DNA from 2 places in the Cupriavidus sp. GW821-FHT07C08 genome. Region 1 is predicted to be linked to the other one. Evidence: predicted binding sites of a transcription regulator. Region 1 holds the regulator's gene; the other holds the start of a gene.
The links. The regulator FliA, encoded in region 1, starts transcription of late flagellar genes. The targets are predictions, from matches to a motif close to CTAAAGTTTNNNNNNNNNNNGCCGNTA.
Positions count from the first base shown of each region.

Region 2: AC07UK_RS33805 (FliC/FljB family flagellin) is a predicted target of FliA. The motif match lies at 2,296-2,322, and genes of this name have one in related genera.

Region 1 is NZ_JBWKQZ010000028.1:110,602-115,130, forward strand. Features, by position in the region: gene flhF (flagellar biosynthesis GTPase FlhF) at 1-583, shown strand, start outside; gene AC07UK_RS28855 (MinD/ParA family ATP-binding protein) at 595-1,389, shown strand; gene AC07UK_RS28860 (RNA polymerase sigma factor FliA) at 1,487-2,203, shown strand; gene AC07UK_RS28865 (flagellar protein FlhE) at 2,242-2,640, shown strand; gene AC07UK_RS28870 (flagellar protein FlgN) at 2,707-3,168, opposite strand; gene flgM (flagellar biosynthesis anti-sigma factor FlgM) at 3,174-3,482, opposite strand; gene flgA (flagellar basal body P-ring formation chaperone FlgA) at 3,644-4,435, opposite strand.
Region 2 is NZ_JBWKQZ010000038.1:19,086-23,614, forward strand. Features, by position in the region: gene fliD (flagellar filament capping protein FliD) at 1-393, opposite strand, end outside; gene AC07UK_RS33800 (flagellar protein FlaG) at 427-780, opposite strand; gene AC07UK_RS33805 (FliC/FljB family flagellin) at 912-2,198, opposite strand; gene AC07UK_RS33810 (RNA chaperone Hfq) at 2,426-2,752, opposite strand; gene AC07UK_RS33815 (oxygenase MpaB family protein) at 3,499-4,455, opposite strand.

The DNA.
Region 1 (4,529 bases):
CACGCTGACTTTCCACGCCGTCGGCGAGGACACCGTGCGCGAGCGTGAAGCCGTGCGCTGGCTGGCCAGTGCGGAAGTGCGCGTGCCGGACAGCCCGGCGCGCGGCAAGGGCACGCCCGAAGGCGGCATCGATGCCTGCCTGGTGGTGGCCCGCCTGGCCGACCGCGCCACCGGCGAACTGCTGGATACCCGCTACCTGCTGTGCGATCCGGCGCTGGCGCAGGACGCCGCGCAGGTAGCGCGCTGGGCCCTGTGGACCGACGCAGCCGATGCGCGCCTGCGCACGCTGCGCCACGCCATCGACCACTTCGCGCAGGACGCAGAAGCCGGCCACGCCGCCGGCGCCGCGCTGGCCGCGTTGCAGCTGGGCCTGTCGGTGCTGCGCCTGGAACACGCGCCGACCGCGGCCGCGCCCGCCTTCCTCGCGCGCCTGGCTGGCCGCACGGTGCGCCAGGGCGTGGCGGTGCCGGGCACGGTGCTCAATGAAGGCATGGGCCGCATGCTGGCATTGCTTGACGTGCTGGAAAACTATCCGGGCCGCGGCAGCGCCGTGCCCGCTGAAGCGATGGAGGTCCTGCAGTGAGCGCCCTCGCGATGGATCAGGCCGAGAGCCTGCGCCGGATGCTGGCGCCGCGCACGACGCGCCGTATCGCCGTGGTCGCCAGCGAATGCGGTGCCGGCGCCACCACCGTGGCCCTGGGCTTGTCGCACGCGCTGGCCATGCAGGGCGAACGCGTGCTGCTGGTCGACGAAGACGCTGCCGCGGCGCGCGCCACGCGGCTGTCCGGCGCCAGGCCCGCCGGCACCCTGGCCGATGTCAGCGCAGGCCGCCTGTCGCTGGAAGCTGCTGCAGGCACCGGTCCCGGTGGCGTGCTGTCGGTACTGCCGGCTGGCCGGCCTGTGCCGGGCGGTGCCTTGCCGGCTGCTGCCGCGAGCGGCTTTCGCAGCGTGCTGGTGGATGCCGGCGTCGATGCCGACGGCACGCTGTCACCGCTAGCGGGCAGCGCACACAATGTGCTGATCGTGATGCGGCCTGAGCTCGCGTCGATCACCGCCGCCTACGCCTGCATCAAGCGCCTGCACCACCTGTATGCCTGGCGCCAGTTCCACCTGATCGTCAACATGGCCGCGAGCGAGGCCACGGTGCAGGCGATCCTGCGCAACCTCGCGCGCACGGCCAGCCAGTACCTGGGCGTCGAGGCGTTGTGCGCGGGCTGGCTGCCGTCCGACCCGCTGGTGGCGCGCGGCGTGCAACTGGGGCGCTGCGTGGTCGAGGCGTTTCCGGCGGCGCCGGCCACCACCGCGCTGCGCCGTACCGCCGGCAGCATCGGCGCCTGGCCGCTGCGCGCGGACACGTCCGCCCCCGCGCCCGCAGCCGCCATGGCCTGAGCCTGCCAGCCATGCCATCCCACCGAACCAGACCCTGAGCCAGCCCCCGCCGCACGTTGTGGCGGTCCAGCAATCCAGCATTCACGAGAATTGCACCATGTACACGATCCAGGGAAAGCTCGAACAGGCCGATGTGGTCAAGGCGCATGCACAGCTGGTGCGCCGCATCGCCCTGCAACTGGCCGCCAGGCTGCCTGCCAGCGTGCAGATCGACGACCTGATCCAGGCCGGCATGATCGGCCTGCTGGATGCCGCCAAGCGCTATGAAGACACCCACGGCGCGCGCTTCGAGACCTATGCCAGCCAGCGCATCCGCGGCGCCATGCTCGACGAGGTGCGCGCCAACGACTGGCAGTCGCGCAGCCTGCGCCAGTTCACCCGGCGCATCGAGCGCACGCAGCGCGGCTTGGAGCAGAAGCTCGGGCGCGCGCCGGTCGACTCCGAAGTGGCCGAGGCCATGGAGATGGCGCTGGACGAATACCAGTTGCTGCTCAATGAGGTCTATGGCTGCCAGCTGCTGCACTACGAGGATTTCGAGCGCTCCGGGGAAGAAGACTTCCTGGACCGGCACCTTGGCGGCAGCGATGACGGCAACCCGCTGGCCGTGCTGATGGAAAGCGGCATGCGCGAGGCGCTGATCCGCGCCATCGACCGGCTGCCGGAACGCGAGAAGCTGGTGCTGTCGCTGTGCTATGACCAGGAGCTGAACCTGCGCGAGATCGGCGCGGTGCTGGATGTGACGGAGTCGCGCGTGTGCCAGATCCGCGGCCAGGCGATCACGCGGCTGCGCAACCAGTTGCGCGGCTTGCTGTGATGCAGGCGGCGGGCCGCGCCGCGCGCGGCGCTTGCTGGATGCTGGCTGCCGCATCGGCCTGCGCCTGGGCCGCCATCGAGGACGGCACCCGCCATGCCTGGACCGGATCGGTCAACGGGCCGGCACTCCACGGCCGCGGACAGCGCGCGGTGTCGCCGCCGATCCTGCCCACCGGCGTCTTGCCGCAGTCAGAAGGGGTCATCACCTCGGTGCGCTGGCGCTACAGCTTCGCCAAAACCCCACCCCTGGAACTGCAAGCCTATCTCTGCAATGCCCAGCGCTGCGTGCCGCTGTCGCAGGCGGAAGGCAAGACCGATGCGTTCTACGGGGATGATGCCACCAAGGGCTTTGTGTTTGCGTTCCGGGTGCCGGGGCAGGGGAGCCTGGTGCCGGTGCTGCAGGGGCGCAGCAATGAGGTGGTGGTGGGGTTTCGGTAGTTGAATGTTCCGTTCTTTCGTCACTTCTGAATAAGTGACGAAAAAACGGAACATCTGGCGATCGCCTCAACCCGCCGCCAGACTCACCCCACCCGCCCCGGCCGCCGCCTTCCCATCCTTCCCATACAACCCCGCATCCCCGCCGCTATGCTGGCGCAGCGCCTGGATGGCTTCGCGGGTGAAATCGAGGTGGGCGTTGACGACGGCCCCGTTCAGGGCGTTGCCGTCGCGCGCGGTGCGGGCGGCGAAGATCAGCTGGCGCCAGGCGTCGGCCACGGCCGGGTCGACCTGGCGGCCGAGCAGCTGGCCTTCGGGGCCGGCGCGCAGGCCCAGCGTGCCCATCTGGGCTTCGCGGGCCTTGAGCTGGCGGGACAGGGCCTGGCCCAGTTCAACCTTGCGCGTCAGCAGTCCGCTCAGGGACTGGAAGTCGCCCCGCTTGAGGGCGTCGCGCTCTTCGGCGAGGAGTTGGCCGAAAGCCTGGATGCCTTCGGTTTCGCGCTGCAGGGACTGGATCAGGCTGTGGTTCATCTGGGCTATCGGGGTTCGGCCTGGCCAAGCTCGCGCAGGGTCGCGAGCAGGCCGTCGGCAATCTTGCCCGGGTCGATCCTGATCCGGCCCTCGGCGATGGCCTGGCGGATCTCTTCGACCTTGGCGTTGTCGATATCGTCGTCCGCGGGCTGCGTCAGGCGGGCGCTGATGTCGCGCACCTGGGCGGCCAGCGGGCTGACGCTGAGGCCGGCGGACGGCGCCGCGGCGCTGGCCGGCGCGGCCTGGGGCCGGGCGGCGGCGGCGTCCGCGGGGGCGTCGGCGGGCCGGGGCGAGGCGGTGTGGTTGATCTTCACGGGGCGTTCCTTGCTGGTTTCCTATGGCATTACGGTCGCGCCGGCGAATTCTTTAGGGCGCTCACCCCGATTTCGCCGCGCAGCGGTTTCGGCGGCATTTTCGCATGCCGCCCGCCACGGGTTTCCAGTCTTTTGGCCACGATCAAGGCATTTTCGGCGGGCTACTGCAGCACCACGGTGTCGCCGCTGCGCACCAGCCCGTTGACCACCTGGCCGCTGCGCAGGCGCACCTGCACGGTGTTGCCGGTGGCGGCATCGGCGAGCACCTTGCCTTCGCTGGTGATCTGGAAGGCATCGCCTTCCACGGCCACGGTGACGGTCTGGCCCTGGCGCACGGCGACGGCCTTGCGCAGCAGGTCAGCGCGTATCGGCGAGCCGGCGGCAATACGGTTGGCGGTGACCGCGCCGGCAAGCTGCGCCGGATCGGTGATCACCGCGCGCGGCAGCGTGCCCAGGTCGCCCTGGCGGACTTCGATATCGGCCTGGCTGACCGGCTCGCCCGGGCCCAGCGCGCGCGCGGCGACGTAGTAATCAGTCAGCACCGACACGCGCGCCTGCATGTAGCGCACCCACGGCCGCTCACCGCCGCAGCGCACGCCGACGGAGACGCGGCCCCACGGCGACGTGCCGGCGGGCAGGAACGGGTCGGGCGCAAGGCAATCCGGCGCGCGGCCACCCGAAGGCGGTGCCACCTGCACGCTGACCTTGCCCGGCAGGCCGGCGGTCTGCTGCAGCAGGAAGCGTTCGACGGCAATGCGCGCGGGGTCTTCGGCAAAGGGGTTGGCAGCGGGGTTGCCTGCATAAGCAGCCTGCTGCTGGCCGTGCGCGGCCGGCGCCTGCATGGCGACGGGCATGACCTGCGCCGGCGCGGCACCGGCGGCGGCCGGGCCAAGCAGGCAGGCCGCCAGCAGGGCTTGCGCCAGGCTGCGGGCGTTGCGGCGATTCTGTTTCATCTGGACTTCCCGGCAAGGACGGCACGGCATGCATGGCATGCCTGGCGCACCGCCCCGTGACTGGCTGCGCGCCCCGTTTACATCTGTCATCGGG
Region 2 (4,529 bases), on a different contig from region 1:
GCCAAAGTCGAACACGAGTTCGCCGCCGCCGATGGCGGCCTTCTCGTTTGCAACATTGCCGCTCACCAGCGACTGTGCAGTGGCCAGCGCACCGACCGTGATGCTGTAGTTGCCGGGCACCGCGTTGGCTGCGGTTGAAACTGACATCACGTCGGGCGTGCCGAGGGTGGCCTTGACTGCGCCGAACGTGGTGGCATCCGACAGCTTTTTTGCCGCGGCCTGATAGGCGCTCAGCACGCTCTGCAACTGGCTGTATGCCGACAACTTGGTCTGGTAGCTCTTGGCCTGCGCGTTGATCGCGTCAAGCGGCGCCTGCTCTGCCTTCTGCAGCTGGTCCAGCAGGGTGCTCAGCTGTAGGTTGGAGCCGATGCCGATGGAGGAGATCGTTGCCATATTGTTGTCTCGTCTTCAACTGATGTTCAGGGCTCAGGCCGCCTGGCTGACGAACAGCCCTTGCAGCTTGTCGATGGCGCGGGCGATGCGCAGCACCTCTTCGGTGGGCATCTGCCGGATCAGGTCGCCGGTTTCCTTGTCGATCACCTTGGTGATGACGCGGTGCGTGGTCTCATCAATCTCGAAGCGCAGACTGATGGAGGTGGTTTTGAGCGCCTCGACAAGTTCGCCGATAGCAGCGGAGGTATCCCCGGCAATCGGCGAGGGAGCGATGGCCACTTCCTCCAGTGACCGCGATCCAGCCGGTGCGCGGGCTGGGGTGTTGTTGGCCAGCGCCGCAGACGGCAGGCGCACTGCAGTCGGGTTCACTGTCGGGGAGGCCGCCATGTTCGCTCCAATTAATTGCATGGTTCACATACAGATCGAAGCGCTTAGCAGGCAGCGGGCTGCCTGCTAAGCGTTCCGGCAAAAAGGCCGGGCCTTGCGGCCCAGCCTGGAATGCCTGCTTGCAGATGCGATTAACGCAGCAGCGACAGCACGCCTTGCGTGGTCTGGTTGGCTTGCGCCAGCACCGAGGTACCAGCCTGCTGCAGGATGTTGCCGCGGGTCATATTCGACACTTCCGTGGCGTAGTCCGCGTCCTGGATGCGCGAGCGCGAGGACGACAGGTTGGTGATGGTGGTGCCCAGGTTCGAGATCACCGAGTCAAAGCGGTTCTGCACGGCACCCAGCGAGCTGCGCAGGTCGTCCACGATCTTCAGGGCGGAGTCCAGCAGGGCCTTCGGGTTGTTCGAAGCCGTGCCCTTGTACTCGGCGGACTTGCCAAGCACGAGCGCCACGCCGTCCGTGCCCGCACCGTCAATGTCCGTCATCGTGGCGGTATTGTTGGTCAGGCTGGTCGTTTCGAAGTTGTGGCCCTGGATGGTGATGTAGCCAACCGCGTTGCCGCTGGCGTCCGCTGCCACCTTGATGTTGTACGCGGCGGCGGCGGCGTTCAGCGTGCCGTCCTGGTACGTGATCGTGTTAGCCGTCTTGCTCAGGGTGACGGCGCCGGTTGCGTCAGCAACGTCCACGGCGTACATGTCGTCGCCGGACTTGACTACGTACTGGGAGGTAGCTGCCCCAGTCGTCGGGTCCAGCACGCGGTGCAGGCTCGTCGAACCAGCAGCGACATTCAGGCCGGCTGCGCCTTCCACGGCCGACAGATCGACCTTCTTCAGCGCGGCGGATCCACCAACTTCTTCCACGGCATCGCCCACCTTCGGCTGCGAACGTGCTACCGAGAAACCAGACAGGCCCAGCGTCTTCGAGCTGATTTCCTTCAGGTTGATCGTAATCGTTTCGCCGTCGTTGGCACCCACTTGCACGGTCAGCGGCTTGGCATTGGACGACAGAACCTTCACACCGTTGAAGTCGGTCTGCTGCGACGTGCGGTCGATTTCGTCCAGGCGCTGCTTGATTTCGTCCTGGATCGACTTCAGGTCGGATGCCGAGTTCGAGCCGGTGGCGGCCTGCACGCTCAGTTCACGGATGCGCTGCAGGTTGTTGTTGACTTCCGTCAGCGCGCCTTCCGTCGTCTGCGCCAGCGAGATGCCGTCGTTGGCATTGCGCTGGGCTTGCGTCAGGCCGCGGATGTTCGAGGTGAAGCGGTTCGCAATCGCCTGGCCAGCGGCGTCGTCCTTGGCGCTGTTGATGCGCAGGCCCGACGACAGGCGTTGGATCGCCGTGTTCAGCGACGATTGCGAAGCGTTCAGGTTGTTCTGAGTCATCAGAGACAACGAATTGGTGTTAATGACTTGCGCCATGGTACGACTCCTATATGCAAAGTTTTGGGCATCCCGGCTAGTGCCGTAACGTTGGCGGCCTGCTTTGCAGGGCGTAGAGTGCCTCCGTTGCTTGGGTTATCGACCGGGCAAGGGAAAGGTTTAGAGTGATCTCGGCGATAGTTTCGCGGGGTGCCGGCAGGGCGGGCGGAGGCGCGGCGCGGCAGGGGGCGCCGGAGAGCGGGAAGGCGTGTGGGGCGGGCGTTGGTCTAGCGGCGCTTGCTGGTGCGGGGGATGTAGATCGGCAGGAAGTCCGGCGCCGGGGCCGGATCCGGTGCCACCACCGGCGCGTCCGGCGCATTGGCCAGCGTGACCAGGCAGATGGCCCGCTTGTAGACCACCGTGGGACGGATGTCGTCCGGCTGCCGGCCAAGCAGCACCACGTAGTCGTCTGACGCCAGCACGAGGCCCTGCAGTCGCGCGCCGTTGGACAGGTGGACGATCACAGGCGCCTGGCTGGTGTTGTATGCAGCAAATTGCTGGTGCTGCAGTTGCTTTCGGCTCGGTGACCTGGGCCGGGTTTCCTTCTTCTTCACAACGACTCCGGAAGAGCCCACTAGGGTTCTGGCGGCTGATAATGGTCCGTTGGCCGGCGGCTTGGGGTGCGGCGCGGCCAGGGCGGCAGGGGAAACATCCGCTCTCGGTAGCTGCGGCGTCGCCGGTTGGTGCTGCCAGAAGAGAAGGGGAATACTTCGGGGCTGAGAGTAACAAAGTTCTACAAGCGTTGACGAAGCGCGCGCCAATTCGGGTCTAGAGTCTTTGCTCTATAAAATGTGTTGCTCTCGAACCTGGGATATTGTAACAGATTGTGCGCTGCCGCATGCTGCGGCCAGGGCGGCAGGCCCGGCAGTCCCGGTGTGGACGGGGCCCGTGAGGAAATTGCCAGCCCATGGGAAAAATGCCCTGATGTAGCGTCAGGGCCCAAATCATAAAAAGTGCGCAAACGAGCTCATATCGTCATGAGGGAATCCCCTGATAGAAACGGGATTTACACCTCATGTAAGCGCGTTTATATTCTTGGCAAGAGCCTTTCGGCTCGAGCAGTCCTGGAAAGCCTACGAGCACCCCGCGCGTAGGCTTCTTTTTTTGCCTGCGTCTTTGAATCGCGCTCTGTGGCGCTGTGCCTGGTGCGGTTAGTAAATCCGACCGGCCGTTCGGAATGCCGAGGCAGATTTAACGCCACTTTCGCGGCGCTCAATCCTCCGAAATGCGAGGGTTTTTGCCGCCATTTCTCATTTCCCTTCAAGAAGTGCCCGCTGAACGCCGATAGCCGGCGCGGCCCTCAGCCGGCCGTGGTGGCGGTGCCGCGGGCCACGCGCCGCCGTGCGCGCGCTGCCAGGCCGGCGCCCAGCACCCAGCGAAGTGCCGGTGTCAGCACATGCATGCCCGCGAGTGCGGCCGGGCGCCGTATCGAAGGGCCGTCCAGGTCGAGCTGGTGCCGTGCCCACGGCGGCAGCAGGGCGATGCCCGCGTCGGCCATGATGCGCACCGCCGGCTGCAGCAGCGGGTTGGCCACCGGCATCTTCCGCACCAGCCGCACCACTTCGCTGGTGCGTTCGCTGGCCAGCAGCGCAGGCCGCATGGCCTCCAGGTAGGCCGTGACTTCGGCGCGCGAGCGCGGCACGTCGGCCGCGCCCAGCATCTCGGCGATGCGCGCAACCTCGTCGTAGTAACGATCCTGCTCGGCGCTGCCCAGTGGCCCGACATAGCGCAGGTAGCCAGCCAGGAAGCTCGAGACCTCGGCCACGTGTACCCACGTCAGCAACGCCGGGTCGGAGGCCGCATAGTGCCGCCCGTCCGGGGCCACGCCAACCACGCCGGCATGGATGCGCCGTACGCGCCCGATCAGCGCCATGGCATCGGCACGGCTGCCGTAGGTGGTGCCCGCGATGAACTGCGCGGTGCGCCCCAGGCGCCCCTGCATGTCGGTGCGAAAGCTGGAGTGGTCCCAGACCCCGGCCAGCGCCAGCGGATGCAGCGTCTGCAGCAGCAGAGCGCTGACGCCGCCCGCGAGCATTGCCGGAAAGTCGGCGTGCACGCGCCAGCAGACCGCGTCGGGCCCGAACAGGCCGGGATCGCCCGGCGGGTTGTCGTAGTCGAGGGTCAGGCCGGAATTGCTGCGGGTCAGCGCGCGCAGGTGCGCGCCGGCGCGTTCACGCAGCCTGGTGGAGAGCTGGTTCAGCGGGCCGCGTCGTGGCTGCGCAGAGCGGCCGGCGGCGGGGTCGGTAAAGCTGGACAAGGCAGGTGGTGCCTGGATGGGAATTCAGGGCCAGCATACACGGGATGCGGGACGATGTGCGCGGGGTCACGCCG